Regions from separate parts of the Listeria sp. LM90SB2 genome, predicted to be linked through region 2. Evidence: a T-box and tRNA genes for the amino acid it is inferred to sense, from the RefSeq annotation. Region 2 holds a T-box; the other holds one or more tRNA genes.

Region 1 (14,858 bases), 500 kb from region 2:
AAGATGTAAAAACACTAGAAAAATATAGACACCAATGCCAACTAGCGACGGAAAAAAATGATGTTGGTGCTTTTGTGAAAGCTGATTCTGCCCTTCATTTAACAATTGTAAAGGCAGCTCATAACGATTTGTTGTTAGATATGTATGTCAATATTTTAGAAGAAATACAGTTTTCCATCACGAGTACAACCGAAATGAGCCCAGAAGCTAATCAGCATAATGGGCACGCTGCGCTTGTCAAAGCGATTGAAAAACGAAATAAAGAACAAGCAGCTCATGAAGTAACAGAGTATATTACTCTTTTCAAACGAATTGATGCTAAGAATGGAGAAAAGAAATGAATTCAGATTTAACCAATAAAAAAATCCTTACACGCTCGAGTAAGGTAATGCTTGTTTTAGGAATTATTTTAATTGCGGCAAACTTACGGACACCAATTACCTCTGTAGGTCCGTTACTTGGAATGATTCAATCAGATTTACATTTAACCAATACGATGGCTGGATTACTTACAACAATTCCGCTACTTGCATTTGCAGGACTATCCCCGTTCGTTTCTAAGCTAAGTCGAGCACTTGGTATAGAGGTATTAATTTTTGTAGCACTATTGACACTTGTACTTGGTAGCTTACTTCGACCTTTTGGGGGCGAACTCAATTTATTTGCTGGAACGTTTATGATTGGTCTTGCTATTGCTGTCGGAAATGTTATTTTGCCAAGTTTGATAAAAAAAGAATTTCCATTTAAATTGGGTCTAATGACTGGAGTTTATTCCATTTCGATGAATTTGTGTGCAGCGATTGCAGCTGGCTTAACGGTTCCAATTGCTATGAACAATCGCTTTAGCTGGCATGGAAGTATGGTTTTCTGGGCAATTCTTGGAATCGTTGCTTTAGTCATTTGGCTTCCACAGTTAAAATATAATCAACGCTCGACGGAAAAAATTGCAACTCACTTGGTTACAACTTCGGTTTGGAAGTCTCCGCTTGCGTGGAAAATTTCTTTATTTATGGGTTCGCAGTCAGCAATTTTTTATATTTCGATTGCCTGGTTACCAAATATTTTGGCGGACCAAGGATTATCTAGTACTTCTAGTGGCTTAATGCTCTCCTTAATGCAGTTTGCGGTTATGCCGATTACGTTTATTATTCCTATTATTGCCGGACGAATGAAAAATCAGCAATTACTAGTTGGAATTTCTATTTTATTCTTTTTAATTGGAATTTTTGGCATTATGTTTGCTTCTGGTAGCGTGCTTATTTTATCGATTGCTATCATTGTATACGGAATTGGTTCGGGGATGTCATTTAGTTTGTCGATGATGTTCTTTAATTTGCGAACAACAAGCGCTACCGAATCAGCGGATCTCTCTGGAATGGCGCAATCTATCGGTTACTTGTTTGCCGCTTCCGGTCCGATATTATTTGGTACCCTGCATGATGCGCTTGGTAGCTGGCAACCAACCTTATATGTTTTAGTCGGTATTACCATGCTTATGCTATACTGCGGCCTAGATGCTGGACGCAATAATTTTCTCTTTCCACAGAAAAAGTGATTTTTGCGCATAAAAAAACTAGTGCGGAAAAAGGGAGTAAACCGCACTAGCTAAAAGGGAGTTTGGGATTTTCATTCTAAAAAGGGAAAGAAATGAAAATGTTTTGCTTGTTGTTAGCTTATACATATAATAACTTTTCAAAAAAAGAATGTGCTGAAAGAAAGATGATAATTTCATGAGAGTTTAAAAAAGTTTTTCTCAGTTTCTCCCTCTTAATCTTTCTAGCTTTTCTGCAATTCTATTTTTCATTTCTTCCGTTTCTTGGGGATGTTTCATTATTTCATTAGTTTCTGAAATAGTGACGACATCTCCTTCTTTTATGGATGAATCGAGCTTTTCTTTGTCAATTTGCCATTCTGTTTGGTCTGGTTCTAATAAAAAAACTGCTTTGCCATCTTCTATCCGATCTAAAATTGCTTTTTTCACCCTAATCACCTACTTTGTTACGGCAATGCCTTGTTCTTTGATTTGGCGCACAATGCCATCGCCAATGCCGTTAATTTTTTTCAAGTCATCTATGGACTGATATGGTCGCTCGGCAATGATTTTTTCTGCAAGCGCTGGCCCAATTAGTGGTAATAATTGTAATTCTTCACTAGATGCTGTATTTAAATTAATGCTGTCTGGTAATTCTTCTGATGTTGCATCTTCTGTTTTTTGCGTGCTATTTTCTTTATTATAGCTGCTACCTGCTTTTGGTGTACCTGATTTTTCGGTTTGCACATGGATTTTTTCACCGTCTGTTTCAATGATTACCGTTCCATTCACATCTGTTCCATATGTTTTTATATCACGCTCTTTTAACCACTCCAGCACTTCCACATGAGGATGTCCGTAACTATTGGCCATTTCAGCAGAGTAAACAGCCACTTGGGGTTTTACTTTATCTAGGAAAAATGGCTGGTTGGATGTGGACGATCCGTGGTGCCCTAAATCTAAAATATCCGCTTCTAAATCGGCACCGCTGTCTACCATTTCTCTTTCTCGACCTTTTTCTGCGTCACCTGTAAAAATAGCGGAAATATCTTTATAGGTGATTTTTACAGCGATAGAATCATTATTAGCGTCATTTTCCAATTTATCAGGGCTTAAAACCTCTAGATTAAATGGACCAAAAGTCGCTTTTTCGCCGCGTCTCGGTTCTTTGTATTTGGCATCTGAAGCTAATGCTGCGTCAATTACTTTCTCGTAAATACTACTAGAAAAAGTTAAGCCATCCATCCAAATTTCTTTCGGTTTGTATGTAGCGATTACTTTATCAGCATTACCGATATGGTCTGCGTGCGGGTGTGTCAGTAGCAGCAAATCTATTTTCTTTATATTCGCTTCTTTTAAATAGGTTAAAATACGGTCATCATCTTGGCGACCTGTATCAATCAAAATAGTTGTACCATCTTCTGCTTGGATAAGTGTGCTATCCCCTTGGCCAACATCAAAAAATGTAAAACTTGCACCATTCAATGTTTTTTCGGTAATGTTCGATTTACTCGTTGATGGTTCGGAAAAACTACAACCGCTTAAAAATATCGCGATTAAACTTATACAGATTACTAATTTCTTTGTCATCTTTCTCCTCCTGCTCTCTTAGTAGAATAGCAAAGGAAGGCGAAACAGTAAAGTTTTTAAAACAAAAACCGCCTGAAATCAATTTGATTACACGCGGTCATTTATGTTGGATTCATTTCACTTTTTCTTTAAAGGAAAAAAGTACTTCTTCCGTTTTTGGTTCATAGTCAATTTTCCAGTCGTGGTCTTTGAAATACCAATAGTCATGGTCTTCAATGAAGAAAATTAAGTCTTCTTTCTTCTCAGCGACTGCTGCTTCTTGCGGTTTTTCGGCAGTTAAACCGATAGAGAAACCAGGATGCAAGGAACTGTTAGAACCACCGTATTTCGCAAAAAGTCGAATTCCATTACCATTAGCTACATCAAACTCATCATGAAACCATTTATTTGCTTGGTCCGTTACCTCGATATTCATACTTTTCACTCCTCGTTTCCAATTTTTTCGTAATGATTGTTATTCAAGAATAGCAGATTTCTTGGTGAATTTCACTTTTTCTGCTTTTTGTTATGAAGATAATATACCTCTTTCAAAGAAACTTTAAACCACATTGTGTTAAGACAATGTAAAAATAAGGAAATTGTACTATAACAGACTGGGGCAAAAAAAACTGTGTGAGACGATTAATCCCACACAGTTTTTATAACTCTTTATTCTAATGGCGCTTTTCCTAAGAATGCTTTGAACATCCAGATATGTTTGTCAATGCTTGCTTTGAAAGCAATTAACATATCGTTTGTTACGTTGTCGCCTTCTTTGTCAGTAAGCTCAATACCTTGTTGATATTCGTCTCTAAGTAATTCTAATGTTCCAACTAAGTCTTCCATTAATTGATCCATTGTTTTTGGTTTCGTATAAGGAGCTTCTTCAACGCTCGCATTTTCTAAAAACTCTTTTAAAGTCGAGAATGGGCTTCCGCCGATTGCTAGTAAGCGTTCTGCTACTTCGTCCATTTGTTCGCCGAATTCGCTATATAAATCATCCATTTTTTCATGTAAAGTGAAGAAGTTGTGGCCTCTCATATACCAATGAATTTGATGAATTTTTACTGTGAATACGTTTAGGTTCGCTACTTGGTGATTCAAAAATTCCTTTGTGTCTACTGAGTTGATTGTTTTCATAATTATCTTCCTCCTATTTTATAATGATTATCACTTAATAATAAGTATAATCTATTTCCACATCAATGTCCAGTGTGGAAACCATCACAAAGTATTTACCACTGATATAAATTCTTAAACATCTATTATTGTTTTCTCATTATTTATCTCTTCTTTTATGATAGAATAAAAAGGACTTTTGTACAACTAGGAGGACCAAGCTATGGAAAATTATTCTCACCGCTTTCAGGTGAACTTGGCTGGTATGATTGACATTCTCTCAAACCACCTTTATGACGAAAAAGATGTTTATATTCGCGAATTACTGCAAAATGCAACCGATGCCATTCGCGCCAGGAAAAAAATCGATTCAACTTTAGAAGGTAAAATCCATGCATCTCTAACTGGAGATAATAATGAAAAAACATTAATTGTAGAAGACAACGGAATTGGTTTAACGGAAGATGAGGTTCACGCTTTTCTAGCTACTATTGCTAATTCATCAAAAGGCGAAAAAAACTTTGATGGAGAAAGTTCCAATGACTTTATTGGTCGTTTTGGGATTGGTTTACTTTCTTGTTTTATTGTTAGTGATGAAATTGTAATGATTTCTACTTCCAAAAAAGATGGTGGCACAACAGAATGGCGCGGAAAAGCGGACGGAACTTATTCGGTTCGGAAAATAGAAACGGAAACTCGCGAACCAGGTACACAAGTGTATTTGCGCTTACGAGCTGATTTAGACGAGCACCCTGAATGCGAGGACGTAGAAGAATTAATCAATACACTCAAAAAATATGGTTCCTCTTTGGAAAGTAATATAATAGTAGAAATTAATGGTTTAGAAGAAGAAATTAATAGTTGGACCAAACAGTTTTCCAATAAAGAAACCTTGTCTAAACTATCAAAAGATCAAATTATTCAGTACGGCGAATATATCCTTGGAACGCGTTTCCAAGATTATTTCTTAATTGAAAATGAGTCAGGAAGAACGTTTGGGATTGCTTATATGATTCCTCATGCTGTTCAAATGAATGCTATCCGGAAGAACACGGTATTTTTAAATAATATGTATGTCACAAGTGAAGCAAATAATATTTTGCCTGATTGGTCGTTTTTTGCTAAATGCGTGATTTGGACGGATGAGCTTCAACCTGTTGCTTCTCGTGAGGCGTTTTATAAAAATGAGCGATTAACTAGTGTTGCCGACGAGCTTGGCGTTGCTTTGAAAAAAGGAATTGAAACTCTTCCAGAAGAAGCATTGATGAAATTATTAGCTACACATTATCTTGGTTTTAAAGCACTTGCGAGTGAAGATGCACCATTTTTAAAATTAATCTATCCTTATCTTCCAGTTCGGACTTTGAATGGCGAGGAAAAATTAGGTGATATTATCGCTAAAAATGATGTCATTTATTACACCTACTCGGTCGATGACTTTAGACAAATTAAGGATATTGCGAGATCAAGCGGTATGACGCTTATTAACGGCGGCTATTCCTATGATTCGCCAATCTTAGCGCAATTAAGTTACTTTGTTGAGGGGACAGAATTTGTTTTAATCGAACCGGAAGAAATGACTAATAAATTACGGCCTATGACAGTGAGCGAAGAACAGGCTTACCAACCTATTTTGACAGAAATGAATAGTATGATGGCTGAATTTGATACAGATGTATTAATTAAACATTTTGAACCGAAAGATTTACCGATTATTTTCATCCACTCTACAGCAACACAAGAATTACGCGAACTAGAACGTGCTGTCGAAGAAACAAATTCTGTTTTTAGTGATATTTTAGAGAGCATCCAAAAAGAACAAGAACCTGCACCGCTTGCTCACTTGTATTTAAATTTGGATAACGAGCTGATTAAAAGACTTTTCACTTCTGGAAAAACAGTGAAAGAATTGTCCGTAATTGTGAATGTACTTTATATCCAAGCCTTACTATTAGGGCATTATCCGCTTAAACGGAAAGAAATGGTATTAATGAATCAAAATATGTTACGAATCTTAGAGATGCTATAGGAGGAAGAAAAATGGATTATTTGAATGATTTAGAATCAGTTTGGGGAATGGATGACACGCCTGAAAAAATAAAAGTATTAGAACGAATTATTGCTGGTGCAGATTTGTATAACAATATAGATGATGGCATTGAAGCACGTGATCTGTTGATTGACACATGCTTAACAGCTGGTTTTCCGAAAAAGCAATTACAGGCTTTTAGCTGGTTAATCAAAAAATGGGAAGACAAAGATAGTGATGCTTACATTGACACGGAAGATCTTTTTTGGAAATATAAATGGATTAGTGAACATGTCCCGACTTTTGATGAAGTATCGAAAGCGCAAATTGACGGACTTTTGAATGATATGAAGGTGAAATTCGAACAAGAAAATTATTCGCTAAGACCTTATTATAAAGTGTGCACGCTTGCAGCCATGCGTATGGGCGATGTTGAAAAAGCCAAAGAGCTATTTAAAAAATGGAGTGATACGAAAGCAGACTTTTTAAATGACTGTCCTGCTTGCGAAAGAAATGATCAAGTACATTATTATTGCTTCATTAAAGACTATGAAACAGCTAAGAAAACAGCAAAACCGATTATTGAAGGAAAACAACGCTGTGCGGAAGTTCCTCATTTAACGTATGGAAATATGGCGCTTGCATATTTAGCGCTTGGAGATGAAAAAATGGCGCAAGAATGCTTTGATAAAGGTTATCCCCTTGTGGAGAAACAAATCTCCTTACTACCACCACTTGGGCAATTACTTAAATATTTAGTCCTTACCAAGCAAACGGAAAAAGCGCGAGAAGTGATTGATACCAACTTAGAAACTGTTCTTAAAGCTGAGGGTGGTTTAGACCGACTTATTTTCTTACAAGCAGCCTACCCTCTTTTCGACCGAGAAAAAGAAGCTGATTTGGTAGAAATGACGGAAGCTTTAACGGCGAAGTTTGATGCGCGGAATGGAAATAGTTATTATCAAGATCTTTTGAAGTAAAATTTTGGAACATAGTTAGGAATTATTTCTAGCTATGTTCTTTTGTTTGCGCTATTTTGCTTTTTTTAGGATAATACAGGGAGGAGTTGAAGAGGATGACGATTTGGGTTAAAAACGAAAAGAATGGCGCAACTGAACAAGTAATTCGTGAAAAAGAAATAGCGTTAGGCGTCACTTTACCATTTGAATACAAACAGCTTTTATCAGAGCAAAATGGTGGATTGATTCGCAAAAATCATTTTAAGACGACGGAACCGACTTCTTATGGCCTAGATTTTGGTGAAATCTATTATCTGGCTAGTTTGGATGAAATTTTAACGGATATTCCGGAACAAAAGGATGTTGATCTCGCAGGGAAGCAAGTTTATTTCCACCGGGATGAATCGCGCTATATTGGTTTTTCTTATATAGATAATACGTCCGAACCCAGTATTATTTATGTTGATTTTGAAACGTTACAAACACTTATTGTTGCTGAAACGTTTGCTACATTTATAGAGGAATTGTACTTTAGTCCCTTTCCTACCGATTTCGCGGAACAATTTCCCATAAAAAAATTAAATCAAATTCTCGCTTCCAGCAATGTGCAAAAAACAAAACAATTACTGGAACTATTAGAAGATTATCCAGATAAAAAGTGGTATTTAGCGACATTTTTAGGATTACTTGAAAAACAAGAAATCCCGTATAATTTAGTTGTCTATCGTTTGTTTGAAAATCAATTGCTTTATTTCCGGAGAAAACTCGCGCCTGAACTTGTGGAGCAAATTTTCGTCCGACTGGAAGCATGTGATGGGATAAATAAAGCGGCTCTGGCCGAATTATATAAGGAATGGAAATAAGGAGGAATTCAATTGTTAAAAGTAGTTTTTGTCTGTTTAGGGAATATTTGTCGTTCACCAATGGCTGAGGGGTTATTTCGGAAAGAAGTTGCAGAAGCTGGGTTAACGAATGAAATAAAAATTGATTCTGCTGCAACTGGTACTTGGAATTTAGGGAAACCGCCACACCGCGGGACGCAAGCTGTGTTGAAAAAGCATGGTGTTGATTATCAAGAGATGCGAGCTCGAAAAATTTCTGATGTTGATTTTAACGAAGCTGATTTTATTATAGGGATGGATCAGCAAAATTTAGCAGATTTAAATGCACTTAATAATAATCCAGATGTCATCGTTCGCTCGCTTATGTCCTTTGTGCCTGGTCAAGAGGATAAAGATATTCCAGACCCATATTATACAGGGGATTTTGATGAAACCGAACGCATGGTAACTGAGGGAGTAAAGGCCCTTTTAGCTTATATCACAAAAAAATAGTCTGTTTTTAGCCCTAATATGTTTAAAGACTGACCTCACGGGAATATATAAGAGTACAATCAAAAGTGCAGAAAGAGGTTTTTATACATGTTAGGAATTATTTGGGGAATCATCGTAGTTTTATTAGCAGTGTGGTTACTTGGAATTATTTTCCATATTGCGGGTGGATTAATTAATATCTTGTTAGTAATCGTTTTAATACTCGTTATTTGGAACTTAATTCAAATGGCTAGAAATAAACGGAAATAACCGAAAAAGAACGGTACGGCGCATTATCTTAATGCGCCGTACCGTTCTTTTATTTTTGATTTAAATGTTGTTTTTCTAAAAATGCTTTTAAGTCTAGACGGCTTGTTCTTCCAAGCCCACGCGCAATTTGTTCGGACCAACCTTCTACTCGTTTTCCTGCTGTTCTTTCGTCGTAGTAATTTTTTATTTGTTCATCATATTCAGTTAGAATAGTTGGGTTCATTTTTTGGTAGGTGTTTTCGTGGTATACCAAATCTTGAGGCAATCTCGGTTTCGCTTTTTCTTTGTTAGCAACCGGATAACCAATTGTCAAGCCGAATAATGGCATCGTATATGGTGGTAAATCAAGTATTTCCGCGATTTGTTCGACATCGTTACGAATCCCGCCAATAAAGCAAATGCCAAGTCCTAATGATTCTGCGGCAACGGCCATATTTTGTGCAGCAAGTGCGGCATCAATCACAGAAACAAGCCATTTTTCTGACGTTTCCAGTGCAGTTGTATCCACTTGATGTTCTTCTAAGATGGCGTGATGACGAGCTAAATCAGCAACGAAAATAAATAGTTGACCGGTTTGTACTGTATATGGTTGATTTCCTGCAATGGCTGAGATTTGTTCACGAACGCCTTTATCTGTTATTCCGATGATGGAGTATGCTTGAACAAAACTGGATGTAGATGCGGCTTGTGCACTCTTGATAAGTAAGGTCAACGCTTCTTCCGTTAAGTCCTTATCTTCAAATTTTCGCACTGAGTAATGTCCTAGAATAGCATCTATCGCCTGATTCATCCTAACTCCCCCTTAGTCTTGAAAAATTTTTCGATCGTAATTCGGTTCTTGTAAAAGTGCGCCAAAATTCTGCTGACGTAACGCTTCATAAGCTAAAATTGCCGCTGTGTTCGATAAATTCAACGAACGAATATGATCTGTCATTGGAATACGCAAACAATTTTCTTCATTCTTTTGTAAAAGCGCATCTGGCAATCCGGTCGTTTCTTTTCCAAAAACGAAGAAATAATCTTTGTTTGGGTCACTATAATCGATATCACTATAAACATGACGACCAAATTTGGTAATGTAGTAAAATTCTCCGCCTTCATTTTTCTCGAAGAATTCATCTAGAGAATCGTAATAGGAAAGTTTTACGTTATCCCAGTAATCAAGTCCAGCACGTTTTAACATTTTATCATCTGTCGAAAAACCAAGTGGACGGATTAAATGTAAGTAAGTATCCGTCCCGGCACATGTTCTGGAGATATTTCCGGTATTCGCTGGGATTTCTGGTTGATATAGTACGATATGGTTTGGCATTGCTTTTCACCTGGTTTCTATTAATTTGTTATGGCTGTTAATTCTTGTAATACTTGTTCATCTTGTTCGGTTTGAAGTGCTTGCTCGACAGCTTTTTCGGCATCGCTTCCACCGATTTTTCTTAGCGCCCAGCCAGCCGTTCCTCGAATGACTGGTCTTGGATCGTTTTGTAAACAGTCAATTAAGTCTGGTACAGCTGTTTTATCTTTATACCGCGCTAGAATAATGATGGCATTTCGCTGAATGGGCTTCTTCCCACGCCACGAACCCGCCATATCGCCAAATTGTTCTTTAAAAGCGCGATTGGAAATGTGTAATAGTGGTTTTAATTCTGGTCGAACAAGCTCTGGATCCGGCTCCATCTCATCATGAAAGTGGAAATCATGCCCACGATTATACGGACAAACTACCTGACAAGTATCACAACCATACAAACGATTATGCAACACTTCGCGATATTTTTCATCTAGAAAGTCTTTTGTTTGTGTCAAATAACTTAAACATATTTTCGGATTCATCTTCCCTTCACCCAGTAAGGAACCTGTCGGGCAGGCTTTCACACATTGATTGCAACTACCACACAAGTCGCTAGCCGGCGTATCTGGTTCGAATGGTATATTAGTTATCATTTCGCCTAAATAGACCCACGAGCCGTATTCTGGCGTTATGAGCAGCGTGTTTTTCCCGCGCCAGCCAATGCCCGCTCGTTCTGCTACAGCTACATCTGATAATTCCCCAGTATCCACCATTGATTTCATTCGTACATCTGGCAAACGTTCACTTAAAAAAGTTTCGAGTAGCGCTAATTTTTCTCGTAAAACGGTATGATAATCAATTCCCCAAGAAGCTCTGGCAAATACACCTCGTCTAGCTCCTTTTTTACTTATAGGTGCTTCTTTTAATTTAGACGGATAAGCAAGTGCAATGGCGATAATCGACTGCGGTTCCTTGAAAATAAGCTCTGGATAAACCCGTTCATCAATTACCGGATGTTCAAATCCTGTAAAAAGGTCCAGCGCTTCCGCTTCTAGTAATCGTTCTTTTAAAAATAAAAAAGGGTCTGCTGTTGTGAAACCAATTTTTTGAATACCTATTTCATGCGCATAAGCAATGAGTTCTTCTTTCAATGCGGCGTAATCTGATGTCGACTTCACTATCATCATCCCCTCTCTCCTTATTTTCAGGCAATAAAATAAACGCAATGCTTCGCTTAAAAAGGTCGAAACACTGCGTTGATAACAGGATTTATAAAAAAATATAAAGCGGGTGATGGGAATCGAACCCACGACAACAGCTTGGAAGGCTGTAGTTTTACCACTAAACTACACCCGCATAGTAAGTAGTTCTTAGTGTTTTAACAACTTTTATATAATACCATTCTATGTTAGTTTTGACAAGGCTTTTTCTGGAATTTCTTTGTAAAAAATAAATACCTCGTTTATTTCTAAATTTATTCACGTTTTTTTCATATTTGAACTCTAAAATAAAAGGTATTATCTTATGGAAAGAAGTGAAGAATATGAAGAAACGGATACAACATTTAGATTTTTATTTTGTTGGAATTATTGTTATTGCCATCTTTTTTAATTTTTATGGTATTTGGAATGATGATACGGTAAATCCTTATTATACAGCTGCTGTGACAAGTATGGTGCAAAATATTCATAATTTTTTCTACGGAGCTTTTGATCCTGCTGGTTTTATTACGGTAGATAAGCCACCTGTTGCACTTTGGTTGCAAGCGATCAGTGCCCTTATTTTCGGCATACATGGTTGGAGTGTTATCTTACCACAAGCGTTGGCTGGTGTTGGTTCGGTGATTTTGCTTTATGTGCTCGTCAAACCTAGATTTGGCGCATGGGCTGCAAGAATTACTGCTTTGATTATGGCGCTGACTCCTATTGCGGTAGCCGTGACGCGTACTAATAATATGGATGCTATTCTTGTATTTGTGTTATTACTAGCAACCTTTTTCCTTTTTAAAGCTGTTCATCGTGCAAAAATCGGCTGGCTTTTACTTTCTTTTGCGTTGATTGGTGTCGGTTTTAATGTAAAAATGCTCCAAGCTTTCATGGTCGTGCCCGCATTTTTGCTCTTCTATTTTATTGCTACAAAACTAAGTTGGAGAAAAAAGCTAGTTCAATTAGTAATCGCACTTGTCTTAATGCTAGGTGTCTCTGTTTCTTGGGCAGTCGTAGTTGATCAAACAGCTGCTTCAGAGCGACCTTATATCGGTAGTAGTCAAACCAATTCGGTGCTTGAGTTGGCATTTGGCTATAATGGTATGGAACGGCTTCTTGGTCAAGAAACTGGAACAGGTAGTAATGGTAATGTGGAAATGGGGACTCCTCCTAGCACTAACTCAACAGATTCAAGTAACGCAACCCCACCGACTCCTCCAAGTGGAAGTATGCAGGACGGTGCTAACGGCGGAACTCCTCCTCAAGGAAATAATGGCGCTCCTCCAACTGGAGCTCCCAGTAATGCGGCAAACGGCGGCGGGAATGGATCAAAAATGACTGGTAGCACAGGCATGTTTGGAACAGGGAACGCTGGACCACTTCGTCTATTCCAAACCGCACTTGGTGATCAAATTAGTTGGTTCTTACCACTTGCTATTATCGGTATGCTAGCCATTTTCCTGGTGTATCGAAATGAAAATAAACGAATTTACCAATTGACCTCCAGACAAAAGGAAATAGTTTTCTGGGCAGCTTGGCTTATCCCTGTCGCCGGATTCTTTAGTATCGCTGGCTTTTTCCATCATTATTATTTGATTATGCTAGCTCCGCCAATTGCTTTACTTAGTGGCGTAGGTCTAGTGGCGCTCTTTCGGTTATACCAAGACAAAGAGAATTGGCAAAGGTTCCTGCTACCTGCTGCAGTTACGCTAACTGGAGGTCTACAAGCATTCTTTGTTGCTGCTTACTTGCCTGTTTTAGCGGTAGTTATTGGTATTGCTGCACTAATTACGTCTATTATCTTAATTGTACTTAGACCACAACCTTCCAAACTCACCGCGAAAATAACAGCGCTCGCTTTAGCGATTTTGCTCATTGCTCCAACATATTGGTCTTTAACACCTATTTTATATGGTGGGAATAGTTCCTTACCCGAAGCTGGACCACAATTAAAACAATCTAGTGGTGGTGGATTCGCCGATGCATCTGTTGATAGTGATTTAATTAGCTATTTACAGAAAAACAATACCGGAGAAACCTACTTATTTGGGACAACAGATGCAACAACAGCAGGTCCTTATATTATTAAAACGAAAGAAGCTGTTATGGCACTTGGTGGTTTCAATGGAACAGATCCAACTCTAACTGTAAAACAATTAAAACAAATGATTCAAGCCGGTGAAATAAAATATTTCTATCTCCCATCAAATAGTAAAGCTTCTGACTCAGATGTGGTAAAATGGATTCAAGAAAACGGTACAGAAATTGATAGTTCGAAGTGGAGTAGCTCCGGTTCTACGGATGATGACACCACTTCTAGCGCTTCTTTTAATATGCAAGGTGGCGCTCAAGGAATGAATGGCACTGGTACAGGAACACTATATCAATTAAAATAAAGAAGAAATGTTAAAATCCTGGTTAAAATACTAGGATTTTAACTATATTCAAGCTGTTTTATTAGCGCTTTATCATTTTGATGTGAGAAAATAAGTATGTTGTTAAAGACTACTGGAGGCTTGCTTATGACATTTTGGCAGGATATGATGAATTTCTTTTCTTATGATAATTTAATGTACTGGCTAAGTGAGTATCGGAATTTAGGTCCACTTTTAGCTTTTCTCTTACCTTTTATTGAAGCGTTTTTACCATTTTTACCATTTATAGTTTTCGTTGTAGTGAACGTAAATGCATACGGACTACTTGGTGGTTTTTTAATTTCGGTGACAGCAGCAATTGCTGGTAGTTTGTGCGTATTTTTGTTAGCACGGAAATTTGGTCAAACTCGTTTTTTACGTTTTATTTCGGGCCATAAACAAATTAAACGAGTAATGGAATGGATTGATAGACATGGTTTTAGTCCGATTTTCATTTTACTTGTAATGCCATTTACCCCATCTTCGGCGGTAAATATTGTTGCAGGTCTCTCTAAAATAAAAGTATATCAATTTATATTAGCGCTTGTAGGTGGCAAACTAATCAAAGTCTTCGCCATTAGCTATATTGGCTATGACTTTGTCGACTTGATTCACCAGCCGCTCAAACTGGCTATATTAGCTGTTTCTGTCGTTATTTTATGGTTTGTTGGAAAACGGCTGGAACATTGGATGTCAGGAAAAAATCTCAAATAAAAAAATGGAAAGCACGCGGGATGCGTACTTTCCATTTTTTTAATAAAGTAAATCTAAAAATTCATCTTTCGTAATGTTACCAAAGTATTCTTTTACGTCTATATCTGCTAAAGCCTCGTCCAATGCTTCGCGCTTATAAGTTGTATTGACTAATTTCTCCTCAATATCCGCCACATTTTTTACGCCGAAGAAGTCTCCGAAAATCTTGATATCTGTAATAATCCCTTTTTGTACATTTAAGCGAACATCGACTGCTCCTACTGGAAAACGTTTTGTTCGTGTTAAATCGAATTTTGGAGATTTTCCGTAGTTCCAGTCCCAATTACCATAACGTTTAGCAGAGATTTCGTGGATTTTTTCCCAATCTGCAGCAGTTAATTTATATTCTTTTACATCTTCTACTTTTTCAACATTGAAAATATAAAGTAATAGCAAATCGCGAAACTC
Region 2 (14,858 bases):
ATGAAGTGCTTGGTGTTTCCAAAAGCGCCTCAGCGGACGAAATAAAAAAAGCTTACCGGAAACTGTCCAAACAGTATCATCCGGACATAAATAAAGAAGCAGGCGCTGATGAAAAATTTAAAGAAATATCAGAGGCATATGAAGCATTAAGTGACCCACAAAAACGTGCGCAATATGATCAATATGGACACGTAGATCCAAACCAAGGCTTCGGCGGCGGTGCTGGTGGCGGATTTAGCGGTGGAGGATTCTCTGGATTTGAAGATATCTTTGACACATTCTTTGGTGGCGGTGGACGTCAACAAGATCCAAATGCCCCAAGACAAGGTAGCGATTTACAATATACTATGCGTCTTAAATTCAAAGAAGCTATTTTTGGTAAAGATGCAGAAATCGAAATTCCTCGCGAGGAAAACTGTGACACATGTCATGGTTCCGGTGCAAAACCAGGGACAACACCTGAAAAATGTAGCCATTGTGGTGGTAAAGGTTCCATTAACGTGGAACAAAATACCCCATTTGGTCGTGTAGTTAACAAGCGGACATGTCAATACTGTAATGGTACTGGTAAAGAAATCAAAGAAAAATGCCCAACTTGTCACGGTAAAGGCCGTGTAACTAAAACGAAAAAAATCAAAGTGAAAGTTCCAGCTGGCGTGAACGACGGGCAACAAATGCGCGTATCTGGTGAAGGAGAAGCCGGCATTAACGGCGGACCTAACGGCGATTTATATGTGGTATTTGTCGTAATTCCAGATGAGTTTTTCGAACGCGAAGCAGATGATATTTACGTAGAAGTCCCAATCACATTCGTACAAGCTACATTAGGTGACGAAATTGATGTTCCAACTGTTCACGGCAAAGTTCGTTTGAAAATTCCAAGTGGTACTCAAACAGGAACAACTTTCCGCTTACGTGGTAAAGGTGTGCCACATCTTCGAGGAAATGGAACTGGCGATCAACATGTAATCGTCAAAGTCATTGTTCCGAAAAAACTAGATGATAAACAAAAAGAAATCTTGCGAGAATTTGCTTCCACTACTGGAGACAAAGTAGACGAACAAACATCCGGATTTTTTGACAAAATGAAACGAGCTTTTAAAGGCGATTGATGAACGTAGAGGTCGATAGTTGTGCGAGAAGCAACCATCGACCTTTTCTACATACAAAAGGAGTGTTAAAAATGGAATGGTCAGAAGTAGAAGTCCATACAACAAACGAAGCTGTAGAACCAGTAGCTAATGTTTTGACAGAATTTGGTGCAGCAGGAGTATCCATTGAAGATGTTGCTGATTTTTTACGTGAACGAGAAGACAAATTTGGAGAAATATATGCACTAAGACGAGAAGATTATCCAGAAGACGGCGTTATTATTAAAGCTTACTTCTTAAAGACAACAGAATTTGTAGAGCAAATTCCAGAAATTGAACAAACATTGAAGAATCTGTCTACTTTTGATATTCCGCTAGGTAATTTCCAATTTGTCGTTAATGATGTGGACGACGAGGAGTGGGCTACCGCATGGAAGAAGTATTATCATCCAGTTCAAATCACTGACAGGATCACGATTGTACCAAGTTGGGAATCATACACCCCATCTGCTAACGAAATAATCATTGAGCTAGATCCAGGAATGGCTTTTGGGACAGGAACACATCCGACAACTCAGCTATGTATCCGCGCACTGAGCGATTATTTACAACCAGGAGATGAAGTGATTGATGTTGGGACTGGTTCTGGCGTCTTAAGTATTGCCAGTGCTAAATTAGGTGCAAAATCTATTTTAGCAACAGACCTTGACGAAATCGCCACTCGTGCAGCAGAAGAAAATATTACTTTAAATAAAACTGAACACATTATTACTGTCAAACAAAATAATCTACTTCAAGATATTAATAAAACAGACGTGGATATTGTTGTTGCGAACATTTTAGCAGAAGTTATTTTGCTTTTCCCTGAGGATGTTTATAAAGCACTCAAACCAGGCGGAATTTTCATTGCTTCCGGGATTATTGAAGACAAAGCGAAAGTAGTCGAAGAAGCACTTAAAAAGGCTGGGCTTGTTATTGAAAAAATGGAGCAACAAGGGGACTGGGTTGCGATTATTTCCAAACGAGGAGTGGAATAAATGCAACGTTATTTTGTAACAAATGAGCTAGAGAATGATAACGAAACACTATCCATTACTGGAGAAAACTTCCATCATATTACTCGTGTTATGCGAATGAAAGAATCCGACCAAGTTTTCATTGTTTTTCCTAGCAAAAAAACATGTATTGCCGCTATTACAGCTATAAACGATGATGAAGTATTTTTAAATTTAGTGAAATGGCTAGAAGAAGATACCGAATTGCCTATAGAAATCACCATCGCAAGTGGTCTACCAAAAGGCGACAAACTAGAACTCATCATTCAAAAAAGTACAGAACTAGGCGCACACAAATTTATCCCTTATAAAGCAGAACGATCTGTGGTGAAATGGGATGACAAGAAAGTCATCAAAAAAATCGAGCGACTTCAAAAAATTGCGCAAGAAGCTGCTGAACAATCGCACCGGACAATCATTCCAGAAGTTCATTATGCTGCTAGTTTCAAAGAGTTAATGTTTGACCATGTTCACTATGACTTTGTTATCGCAGCATATGAAGAGAGCGCCAGAGAAGGTGAGGACAGCGCGCTTGCTAACTTATTCCAAACCATGAAGCCTGGACAGTCTGTTTTATGTGTTTTTGGGCCTGAAGGAGGCATTAGCGAAAAAGAGCTAATGCAACTTCAAGAAGTAAATGCAAAACTCGCAGGACTCGGCCCGAGAATATTAAGAACAGAAACCGCACCACTCTATTGTTTATCCGCTGCTTCTTTCTATTTTGATCTTTATAAAAACAAAAAAGAATAACATTTCAAAGTTTTATGCGAAAGTTAACGATTTCATGTTGACGATGCCCGATGTTTCGTATATAATTTTTAATGAGTGAATGCTTATCTGCATTACTTCAGAATAATTCATAATTTATTTTCCGTTATGTCCTATTCTGGAACTTAAATGAAGGATTTAAGTGAGTGCATGTAAGTGCCGGAGGGAGGGAAAGAGAGATGTCAAAAACAGTAGTTCGTAAAAACGAATCGCTTGAAGATGCTCTTCGTCGCTTTAAACGTACTGTTTCCAAAAGTGGAACTTTGCAAGAATCCAGAAAGCGCGAATTTTATGAAAAACCAAGCGTAAAACGTAAGAAAAAATCCGAAGCAGCAAGAAAACGCAAATTCTAATTAAAAGGCGATGATTTCGTTGACACTGCTTGACAAGTTAAATGAAGATATGAAACAAGCGATGCGCGATAAAGAGAAAGAAAAACTTTCCGTTATTCGTATGTTAAAAGCAGCTTTACAAAACGAAGCAATTCACCAAGGTGTGAAAGATCTTACTCCGGATGATGAAGTAACCGTGATTTCCCGCGAACTCAAACAACGCAGAGATTCTCTAGCAGAGTTTGACAAAGCTGGACGTAACGACCTTTCTGATAAAGTCCGTTCCGAGATTGTCATTGTTGAGGACTACGCGCCAAAACAATTGACTCCTGAAGAGCTTGAGAATATTGTGAAAGCAACTATCGAAGAAGTTGGCGCATCTAGTAAAGCTGATTTCGGCAAAGTAATGTCCGCGATTATGCCTAAAGTAAAAGGTAAAGCTGACGGTGGTGCTGTTAACCAATTCGTAAAAAAATATCTTTCATAAACTAATTCAAACTAGTTTTGAAACATTAAGAAACAGGATTACTTCCTATTTTGTGGAGGAAATCCTGTTTTTTTATGCCGATTTTTACTTGAATTGCGTTGTTGCTATCGCTTCGTTTTTCAAGCAAGGCAATTTCGTGTATAATATAACTAATCAAGGCACTTATAACAGGTGAAGGGGTTAGCCAATGCTAAATGAATTTAATGAAGTAGTCGAATTATCTGATGACACAAATATTCAAGATTTATTCGGCAATAATAATAAGAATATCGAACTTTTAGAAGAGTTACTTCAAGTGAAAATCATTACTCGGGGAGAGTCACTATCTATTACAGGCGAGGAAGAGCCTGTACAGCATACGACTGCCGTTTTAAATGAACTTATTTTGACGGTAAAACGAGGTATTCATATTGATGGTCGAGATATCGCTCAAGCGGTAAAAATGCAAAGAAACGGAACACTTATTTACTTTCATACCTTATTTGAAGAAGAAATTACGAAGAATGCAAAAGGAATGCCAATTAGGCCAAAAACATTCGGACAAAGAACTTATATTCAAATGATTAAAAAACATGACATCGTTTTCGGCGTTGGTCCAGCAGGTACTGGTAAAACCTATCTAGCAGTAGTTATGGCAGTAGATGCATGGAAAAAAGGAAATGTGAGCAAAATCATTTTAACAAGACCTGCCGTTGAAGCTGGCGAAAGTTTAGGTTTTTTGCCTGGAGATCTAAAAGAAAAAGTAGATCCTTATCTACGCCCTGTGTACGACGCGTTATATGACATTTTTGGTACAGAGCATACAACAAGGTTAATGGACCGAGGCGTCATTGAAATAGCTCCTCTGGCTTATATGCGTGGCCGTACACTTGATCATGCCTTTGTCATTTTAGACGAGGCGCAGAATACGACCATTGCCCAAATGAAAATGTTTTTAACACGACTTGGTTATGACTCCAAAATGATTGTCAATGGAGATATGACACAAATTGACTTACCAAAAGGTGCAACTAGCGGTCTTGTCAATGCAGAACAAGTTTTAAAAGATGTAAAAGATATCGGTTTTGTTTACTTTGAACATCATGATGTAGTCAGACACCCACTCGTTGCTGAAATTATTAAAGCTTATGAAGGGAAACAAAATTAGAGAGGAGACAAAGATGTGAAACTAGCCAAGAAATGGAGAGATTGGTACATCGAAAGTGGAAAGAAATACCTTTTTCCGCTGCTCCTTGTTTGCTTTGCAGTTGTAGCTTATTTTCTCGTTTGCCAAATGACGAAACCGGAATCTTACAATGTTAAACTATTCCAGGTGGCTGAAAAAACAATTCGTTCACCTCAAACGGTGGAAGATACAGAAAAAACAAAAGAAGAAAGAACCAAAGCAAGCGATGCTGTAGAAGATGTGTATGTCTACAATCGCGAAACTGGTCAAAACCGAGTAGCACTTATCCAAAGTTTATTTGCCTATGTAAATGAAGTAAACGCAGAAGCGCAAGAAAAAGATACCAAGAATAAAGAGAAAGCAAAAAAAGAGAATAAGCCTGCTCCTGCGCCAACATCAACTGAAGATAAATTAAAAAACTTAAAAGACAAATTATCTAGTAACGTATCTGAAAAAATAACTTCTAACATATCTGACGAAGTTTTCACTACTTTAATCGAAGCGAAAAGTAAAGATTTTAATGTCATGGAAGACGTGGTTACAACAGAAGTTGAAAAATCCATGGAAAATAAAATCCGAGATGAAAACTTGAATTCTGTAAAAATTAGAGCTCGTGATGATATTGAACTTTCAGCGATACCCGCTTACTACAAAAATGTCTCAAAAGCCTTAGTTTCCTATGCTATCGTACCGAATGAAGTTTACGATGAAGAGCAGACCGATGCACGACGTAAAGAAGCTGCGCAATCCGTTGTTCCTGTGAAAATCTTACAAGGGCAAGTTATTGTTCAAGAAGGCCAAATTGTAGATAGAGAAACATATCGTCAGCTAAAAATGCTACATTTACTTGATCAAAAAATGCCTGTAAAACAATACGCTGGATTTGCGATTTTCATTATTGCTTTAGCAGCAATTCTATTCCTTTACACGAAAAAACAAACACAACCTAAAGCGAAAAAAATGCAGACGATGCTTATTTTTTCTTCGGTTTATCTTGTTTCTTTGTTTATGTTATTAATTATTTTATTTTTAGAAACGCAAAATATCGCGAATATTGCTTTCTTATTCCCAGCCGCCTTTGCCCCGATGATACTCAAAATTTTACTCAATGAGAAATATGCCTTTTTAAGCGTCATTTTTATTGCTGTAACTAGTTTGTTAACATTTCAAAATGATGCTACAAGCGGCATAACTATTTTTATTTTATTGAGTGGCGCGACGAGTGTTGTTGTGTTACGCGATTATAGTAGACGTTCGGCTATTATGTTGTCTGGGTTTATGGTTGGTTTAATTAATATGGTTTATGTGTTACTTTTATTATTAATAAATAACAGCACACTGTTGCAAGTTTCTACACTAATGGCCATTGGATATGCCTTTTTAGGTGGATTTGGCGCATTTATTCTCGGAGTAGGAGTTATTCCGTTATTCGAAACGATTTTTGGATTGTTAACAACGAGTCGTTTGGTCGAATTAGCTAATCCAAACCATCCATTATTGAAGAAAATATTAATGAAAGCTCCTGGTACGTATCATCATAGTATGATGGTAGCTAACTTAGCAGAAGCATGCGCTGACAAAATTGGTGCCAATAGTTTACTTGTTCGTGTTGGCTGTTTTTATCATGATATAGGAAAAACATTAAGACCACCTTATTTTGTGGAAAATCAATTGCAAGGAATAAATCCGCACGATAGACTGACACCAGAACAAAGTCGTGATATAATTCTTTCGCATACAAAAGACGGAGCAGAGATTTTAAAAGAAAATCATATGCCACAACCAATTATTGATATCGCACTCCAACATCACGGGACGACACTGCTTAAATATTTCTATTTTAAAGCGAAAGAAACAAATCCAGATGTGAAAGAGGCGGATTATCGTTACAGTGGTCCAAAGCCACAAACGAAAGAAATCGCCATTATCAATATATCGGATAGTGTTGAAGCGGCAGTTCGTTCTTCCACAGAGCCAACCATGGCAAAAATAACAGAAATTATTGACGGAATCATTAAAGATCGTTTCCTTGATGGGCAATTTACAGAATGTGATATTACAATACAAGAAATTAAAATCATTCGTGACACCTTAATCGCCACATTAAATGGAATATATCATCAACGAATTCAATATCCTGATGACAAAGATTGAAATAGGAGGACAAAAGATGACGGTCTTAGAAATTGATTTACTTGACGAAACCAAGAATTTACTTGATGAAGATAAACAGCTAGTTGAAAATATTTTACAATTTGCGGCTGAGTATTTAAAAATCGAACAAGGGACAGAGCTGTCACTCACCTTTACAACGAATGAAGGTATTCGTGAGATTAACCGAGAATATCGGGATAAAGATCAAGCAACCGATGTTATTTCGTTCGCGCTAGAAGAAATGGGCGACGGGGAAACGGAGATTGATTGGGGCGAATTTGATCTTGAAACGCCTCGTATGCTTGGCGATATAATTATTTCGACTGAAAAAGCAGAAGAGCAAGCCAAAGATTACGGACATACAAAAGCAAGAGAATTAGGTTTCTTAGCAGTTCATGGATTGCTGCACTTGCTTGGGTATGATCATATGGAGCCTGACGAAGAGAAAATCATGTTTGGCTTACAAAAAGAAGTGTTGGATGCTTATGGACTTGAAAGATAGAAAATACAAACGTAGTAAAAATTATGCAGAATCTTTTCATCATGCTTTTACTGGACTAAAAACTGCTTTTTTAGAAGAACGTAATATGAGATTTCATACTTTCGCAGCGCTTGCTGTTGTCATCTGTGGCTTTTTCTTTCATGTAACTAAATCTGAGTGGATTTTATTAATCCTTTCTATTTTTGGTGTGTTAACGCTAGAGATGGTGAACACAGCGATTGAACGAGCGGTAGATGTGGCGACAGAACAATACATTGATGAGGCGAAAAAAGCGAAGGATGTAGCTGCCGGAGCGGTACTGTTAGCAGCAATTGTAGCAAGTTTTATTGGACTGATTATATTCATACCATACTTTTGCCAGATGTTTTTATAAAAAGAAGGGATTGTGACTTGGTAAATGAAAGAAAATAATTTTATCTCACTCGCTAAACAAGCAAGAGAATTTGCGTATGTTCCTTACTCGAAATTTCCAGTAGGAGCAGCTCTTGTTACGAAAGATGACGAGGTTGTACTTGGCTGTAATATCGAGAATGCATCATTCGGTTTAACAAACTGCGCAGAACGGACAGCTATTTTTAAAGCTGTATCAGAAGGAAAACGAGATTTTAAACAGTTAGTTGTCGTAGCGGATACAGACGGTCCAGTTTCGCCGTGTGGGGCATGCAGACAAGTCATCAGTGAATTTTGTGCGCCAGATATGCCAGTAATATTAACAAACTTAACAGGGAAAACAGCGACGGTAACGGTGAAAGAACTTTTACCAGGCGCATTCACATCGGAGGATATGTTATGAGTGAACCATTTAAATCAGGATTTGTAGCTATAGTTGGGCGGCCTAACGTTGGGAAATCAACTTTATTAAATCACATCATTGGCCAAAAAATTGCCATTATGAGTGATAAAGCTCAAACAACAAGAAATAAAGTACAAGGTGTTTATACAACAGATGAATCACAAATTATTTTTATTGATACACCAGGTATACATAAACCAAAGCATAAATTAGGCGATTTCATGGTGAAGATTGCGCTAAATACGTTCCAAGAAGTAGACTTAATTTATTTCGTAATCGACGCATCTACCGGATTTGGACGCGGAGATGAATTTATTATTGAAAAACTTAAAAACGTACAAACACCTGTTTTTCTTTTGATTAATAAGATTGATTTAATTGCTCCAGAAGATTTATTCAAGTTAATTGAACAGTACCGCGATTTGATGGACTTTGATGAGATTATTCCTATTTCAGCACTTCAAGGAAATAACGTGCCTAACTTACTAGAACAAACGAATGCTAACTTAGAAATCGGACCAATGTATTATCCAAAAGATCAAATCACGGACCATCCTGAGCGTTTCATCATCTCGGAGTTAATTCGTGAACAGGTTTTACAATTAACACGAGAAGAAGTTCCACATTCTGTAGCAGTGGTTATTGAAGGAATTGAAAAAAACCCTAAAACAGAAAAACTTACAATCAATGCTACAATTATTGTAGAAAGAAGCACGCAAAAAGGAATTATTATTGGTAAACAAGGTCAAATGCTAAAACAAATTGGTATGCGTGCTAGAAAAGAAATTGAACGCTTACTCGGCTCCAAAGTCTTCTTAGAAATTTGGGTAAAAGTTCAAAAAAACTGGCGCGATAAAGAGCATTATTTGCAAGATTACGGTTTCGACCGCGAAGAGTATTAAAAAAGCATCTGGCGCACAATTGGGTTTGTGCGCCAGATGCTTTTAATTATTCTTTATTTGTAGTCCAGCTATAGTTATCATATTCTACATCATATGGTCCAAGGTTATACACTTCATAGTAAAGCGTTAATTCTTTTGTCTCCCCTGGTTGAATTTCTCCAGCAAAACCTTCTTCCGTAATTTGTTGGCCATAATCATCGTCTGCATTATCATAAAGCGCAATGTCTTCGGAATAGAAGCTTATTGGATCAGAACTTGTATTTGCGTATTTCACTTTTACTTTATAAATATCATAGCCTTCCTTCATTTGGGTCAGCTCAGGTTTATAAATGGTAACTGTGCTATTATTTTCTATCTCAACAGATTCTCCGTAACTTACGTCTATGTAGTCGTCATAGTAATCTTCATCATAGTCTTCTGCATAATCATTTGTAGATGGTTCATTGCTCGAATTGTAATTATGAATAGAAAGTGGATTATTAAATCCTTCAAATAATTTAATCGTTGTTATATTAAGTCCAGCTGCTAATACTAAAAAGCCGATTCCCACGGATAATCCCGCAACAATAATGCCCGCCCATTTCTCTTTTCTTACAATAAGCAAAATAATTCCCACAACAACTCCTATGAATGTGAGTATAAATAAGCTGACTAATAATATAAGTAACATACCCAAAGTAAAAAATCCTCTCTGACTTACCGTTTTCTCTATTTTACAATAGGCATCCGTGGAAAGATAGCAAAAAATATAAAAAGACATAATCATTAAGAAAATGTTATAATAAGACGTGTAAAAAGGGAGGCTTACCACATGGAGAAATGCGAAGGAATCGTGATACGGCAAACGAGTTACCGTGAATCAGATAAAATTGTCCGAATGTATACACGTGAATTCGGGAAGATTGGTGTGGTGGCTCGTGGGGCAAAAAAAACGAAAAGCAGATTAGCTGCAGTAACTCAATTATTTACGAATGGTTATTTTACTTTCTTTGGTAGCAATGGCCTTGGTACGCTTCAGCAAGGGGAAGTCATAGAAAATTTTTCTTCTATTCAGCAAGATATTTTTATGACTGCTTATGCGACTTATGTTTGCGAATTGCTTGATAAAGCCACTGAAGAACGCCAACCGAATCCATATCTATATGAATTAACTTTTCAAATTTTGCGAGATATAAATGAAGGATATGATCCGCAAATTCTCACTCAAATTTTTGAAATGAAAATGTTACCGGTGCTTGGTCTTTACCCAACAATGGATAAGTGCGCCATTTGTGGTGAAACAACAGGTCATTTTGATTTTTCAACAAGTAGTAATGGCATTATCTGTCATCGTTGCTTTGAGAAAGACCGTTACAGAATGCATTTGCCAGAAAATGTCGTAAAATTGCTGCGTTTGTTTTTCATCTTCCAATTAGATAGACTAGGAAACATCGATGTGAAGCCAGAAACGAAAGAATGGCTTCAAAAAGCAATTGATACATACTACGATGAATACTCTGGTTTGTATTTAAAAAGCAGGAAATTTTTGCGCGAAATGGACAAATGGGAAAATATGTTAAAAAAAGATAGCGATGATTGACTTTTTAGCAAAAATACAGTATCTTTTAATATATCAACTAATAGGTACGTTGAAGGAAAATAGTAACAAAAAGCTCTATTTTTAGCGAGTCCGGGTTTGGTGTGAGCCGGATATTTAACTTTTTGTGAAGGCGTTCTGGAGTACAGCGAAATCAAGGTGGGAATTGTTTTAATTCCAAATAGGGTGGAACCGCGAGCTAACTCTCGTCCCTATATGCTTTAAATCAGCATATAGGGACGAGAGTTTTTATATTGGCTGAATTATTTTTGGAGGTGGAAGCAATGAATTTACAAACAATGATTAGAACATTACAAGATTATTGGTCCGAACAAGGTTGTATTATGTTGCAATCGTATGATGTGGAAAAAGGTGCTGGCACAATGAGTCCGTATACTTTCTTAAAAGCAATTGGTCCAGAGCCGTGGAAAGCGGGTTACGTAGAGCCGTCGCGTCGTCCTGCTGATGGTCGTTACGGAGAAAATCCAAACAGATTATTCCAACATCACCAATTTCAAGTAGTGATGAAGCCTTCTCCTGACAATATTCAAGAGCTTTACCTAGGTTCTTTAGAAAAATTAGGTATCAATCCGTTAGAACATGATATCCGTTTTGTAGAGGATAACTGGGAGAATCCATCTCTTGGTTGTGCGGGCCTTGGTTGGGAAGTATGGTTAGATGGAATGGAAATCACACAATTCACTTATTTCCAACAAGTAGGTGGCTTAGAATGTTTCCCTGTTACTTCCGAAATCACTTACGGTGTGGAACGTTTAGCAAGCTATATTCAAGATAAAGAGAATGTATTTGATTTAGAATGGACAGAAGGTATTAGCTACCGTGATATTTTCTTCCAAGCAGAATTCGAAAACTCGACATATGCTTTTGAAACTTCGAATACAGATATGCTGTTGACACTTTTTGACACATATGAAAGAGAAGCCACTCGCCAAATGCAAGACGGCCTTGTTTTCCCAGCATATGATTACGTATTGAAATGTTCGCATACGTTTAACTTACTAGATGCTCGCGGCGTTGTTTCAGTAACTGAACGCGCACAGTATATCGGTCGTATCAGAAACTTAGCAAGACGTATCGCCAAAACATTTTATGAATCACGAGAAAAACTTGGCTTCCCATTAGTCAAAGAAGAGGGAGGAAAACGTCATGAGTAAAGACTTTTTATTAGAAATTGGTTTAGAAGAAATGCCAGCAAAATATGTGACTAGCTCTGTACTACAACTGGAAAAACGAGTAACTGATTGGTTAAAAGACAACCAAATCGAATTTAAAGAAATTAAAACTTATTCTACACCAAGACGTTTAACTGTCCTAGTAGAAGAAATGGCTGAAGAACAAGCTAATCGTGTGGAAGAAGCAAAAGGCCCTGCAAAAAAAATCGCTCTAGACGACGAAGGCAACTGGTCAAAAGCAGCATTAGGGTTTGCAAAAAGTCAAAAAGTTGCGCCAGAAGATTTAACTTTCCGCGAAATTAAAGGTGTTGAATATATTTATATTAAAAAAGAAGTAATCGGCGAAAAAACAACGGCGTTACTTCCAAGCTTAGAAAAAGTAGTAACAAGTATGACTTTCCCAGTAAGTATGCACTGGGGTAGTAATGATTTACGTTATATTCGTCCAATCAAATGGCTTATCGCAATGTTTGGCGAAGAAATTATTCCATTTGAAATCACTGGTGTCTCAACTAGTAATACATCCCGTGGACATCGTTTCTTAGGAAAAACAGCTACAATCAACCAACCGAGCGACTATCCAAATGCATTATTAGAACAATTTGTCGTTGTTAATGCTAGTGAACGCAAACAGGCTATTGTAGAACAATTACGTGAACTAGAAACGATGGAAAATTGGCAAATCAGAGAAGATGACGACTTATTAGAAGAAGTAACTAATCTTGTCGAATATCCAACTGTACTAGCAGGTAATTTTGAAAAAGAATATCTGGAACTACCCGAAGAAGTTTTAATTACGACGATGAAAGAACACCAACGTTACTTCCCAGTTTTCAGCCAAGAAGGAGAATTGTTGCCTCATTTTGTAACCGTTCGTAATGGTAACCATGAAAATCTAGATACAGTGGCACGAGGAAACGAAAAAGTACTACGCGCTCGTTTGTCAGATGCTGATTTCTTCTATCAAGAAGATTTAAAAATAACCATTGATGAAGCAGTTGCTAAATTACAAAATATCGTTTTCCATGAAAAATTAGGCACTTTGACAGAAAAAATGAAACGAGTGCAAAAAGTGGCATTAATGCTTGCTGATTATTTAAATTGGCAAGAAGAAGATAAACAAGATATTATCCGCTTAACAAATATTTATAAATTTGATTTAGTAACCAATATCGTTGGTGAATTCCCTGAACTACAAGGTTTAATGGGCGAAAAATATGCATTGTTGCAAGGCGAAAAACCAGCAATCGCAACAGCTATTCGTGAACATTATTTACCAAGCTCAGCAGAAGGCGATTTACCACAAACAGACTTAGGTTCACTTATCGCTATTGCAGATAAATTAGAAACATTAATTGGCTTCTTCTGTGTAAATATTGCACCAACAGGCTCTGCTGATCCATTTGGTTTACGTCGTAGTGCTTTTGGAGCGGTGCGTATTATCCAAGCAAATGGTTGGGACATTCCAATGCTTGAAGTGGTTTCTCGTATTGTGGATATGGAGCGTGCAGAAGGGGCTACAGAACTACCAAGTTCAGATGTAATAAAAGAAGTGCAGACTTTCCTAAAAAATCGTTTGCGTGTTATTTTACAAGGCCATCATATTCGCCATGATATTATTGACGCTGTTATCGGCGGCGATCCTAATATGATTCCTCAATTGATTGATCGTGCTCAAATATTGAATAAGCATGCGGACGCAGAGTGGTTCCGCCCAACTATCGAAGCCTTAACACGAGTAGTTAATATTTCTAAAAAATACGAAGATGGCGTAGAAGTGGATCCGAGCCTATTTGAAAATGAATACGAGCAAGCCCTATTTGATAAATTAGAAAAACTAAAATTTGATTTTGCTGGTTTAAAAATTGTTGACAGACTAAAAGCATTTGCAGATTTACGTACAACAATTGATGCATATTTCGATAACACGCTAGTTATGACTGATAATGATGAATTGAAAAATAATCGTCTTGCACTATTATTCGAACTTGCAAGCTTTATTAAAGAGTTTGCTCAAATGGATGAAATTAATGTAAAATAAAAGGAAGATTTTGAGCAAAGAGGAGGAAGTATGTATGACTCAACCAGCCGTATACGTGGTTTCCGATTCAACAGGAGAAACGGCCGAACTAGTGACAAGAGCAGCACTAAGTCAATTTGGTCAAACACCGAAATTTATCCATCGTTTTCACCACGTCGATTCTTCTCATATGATTGAAGAAATTGTTGACTTAGTGGCAGTGAACAATGGCATAATCGTGCACACCATTGTACTCGAAAGCGTCCGTGAAGAGCTTAATAAAACTGCTCAAGCTTTCGGCGTACCGATAATTGACTTATTTGGGCCGCTTTTAAATCAGTTAGAAGAAACCTACAAAATCAAACCACTTTCTGAACCTGGCCGCGTTCGTTCTATGGATGAAGCTTATTTCAATAAAGTAGCCGCAATCGAATTTGCCGTAGAGAATGACGACGGCCGTAATCCAAGAGGTATTTTACAAGCGGATTATGTTTTAATCGGTATTTCAAGAACTTCAAAAACTCCTTTATCGCAATATTTGGCGCTTAAAGGATTAAAAATCGTCAATATTCCAATCGTTCCAGAAGCACAAATCCCAGATGAACTTTTTGAAATTGACCCTAAAAAAATAATTGGTCTAAAAATTAGTAAACAAAAATTAACGAAGATTAGACAAGAGCGTTTAATTTCGATTGGTTTACCTGGTGCCGGTACTTATGCAAGTAATCAACGAATTGATGAAGAATTAGCGATTTTTAATAAACTAGCCAGTAAATTAAATTGTTTCGTGTTAGATGTGACTAATAAAGCCATTGAAGAG

What was found. A T-box is a leader RNA that pairs with one kind of tRNA and senses whether it is charged. The one in region 2 lies ahead of glyQ (glycine--tRNA ligase subunit alpha), so its partner is inferred to be a tRNA-Gly.
Region 1: it has a tRNA-Gly gene. The T-box ahead of glyQ (glycine--tRNA ligase subunit alpha) is inferred to sense a tRNA for this amino acid. The anticodon was not compared.

What each region holds. Positions count from the first base shown of each region.
Region 1 is NZ_CP046449.1:985,873-1,000,730, reverse strand. It holds gene GL301_RS04895 (FadR/GntR family transcriptional regulator) at 1-341, shown strand, start outside; gene GL301_RS04890 (CynX/NimT family MFS transporter) at 338-1,555, shown strand; gene GL301_RS04885 (DUF3006 domain-containing protein) at 1,754-1,981, opposite strand; gene GL301_RS04880 (MBL fold metallo-hydrolase) at 1,991-3,121, opposite strand; gene GL301_RS04875 (HesB/YadR/YfhF family protein) at 3,234-3,536, opposite strand; gene fri (non-heme iron-binding ferritin Fri) at 3,770-4,240, opposite strand; gene GL301_RS04865 (HSP90 family protein) at 4,443-6,248, shown strand; gene GL301_RS04860 (hypothetical protein) at 6,260-7,228, shown strand; gene GL301_RS04855 (SMI1/KNR4 family protein) at 7,324-8,070, shown strand; gene GL301_RS04850 (low molecular weight protein-tyrosine-phosphatase) at 8,083-8,541, shown strand; gene GL301_RS04845 (lmo0937 family membrane protein) at 8,629-8,790, shown strand; gene nfsA (oxygen-insensitive NADPH nitroreductase) at 8,840-9,580, opposite strand; gene trmL (tRNA (uridine(34)/cytosine(34)/5-carboxymethylaminomethyluridine(34)-2'-O)-methyltransferase TrmL) at 9,593-10,102, opposite strand; gene queG (tRNA epoxyqueuosine(34) reductase QueG) at 10,123-11,262, opposite strand; tRNA gene GL301_RS04825 (tRNA-Gly) at 11,364-11,434, opposite strand; gene GL301_RS04820 (ArnT family glycosyltransferase) at 11,622-13,679, shown strand; gene GL301_RS04815 (TVP38/TMEM64 family protein) at 13,806-14,411, shown strand; gene lplA1 (lipoate protein ligase LplA1) at 14,451-14,858, opposite strand, start outside.
Region 2 is NZ_CP046449.1:1,486,976-1,501,833, reverse strand. It holds gene dnaJ (molecular chaperone DnaJ) at 1-1,112, shown strand, start outside; gene prmA (50S ribosomal protein L11 methyltransferase) at 1,184-2,128, shown strand; gene GL301_RS07460 (16S rRNA (uracil(1498)-N(3))-methyltransferase) at 2,129-2,896, shown strand; gene rpsU (30S ribosomal protein S21) at 3,094-3,267, shown strand; gene GL301_RS07450 (GatB/YqeY domain-containing protein) at 3,287-3,733, shown strand; gene GL301_RS07445 (PhoH family protein) at 3,921-4,880, shown strand; gene pgpH (cyclic-di-AMP phosphodiesterase PgpH) at 4,896-7,052, shown strand; gene ybeY (rRNA maturation RNase YbeY) at 7,069-7,554, shown strand; gene GL301_RS07430 (diacylglycerol kinase family protein) at 7,532-7,927, shown strand; gene GL301_RS07425 (cytidine deaminase) at 7,952-8,347, shown strand; gene era (GTPase Era) at 8,344-9,249, shown strand; gene GL301_RS07415 (DUF4352 domain-containing protein) at 9,296-9,925, opposite strand; gene recO (DNA repair protein RecO) at 10,061-10,828, shown strand; T-box leader at 10,869-11,042, shown strand; gene glyQ (glycine--tRNA ligase subunit alpha) at 11,110-12,000, shown strand; gene glyS (glycine--tRNA ligase subunit beta) at 11,993-14,059, shown strand; gene GL301_RS07395 (pyruvate, water dikinase regulatory protein) at 14,094-14,858, shown strand, end outside.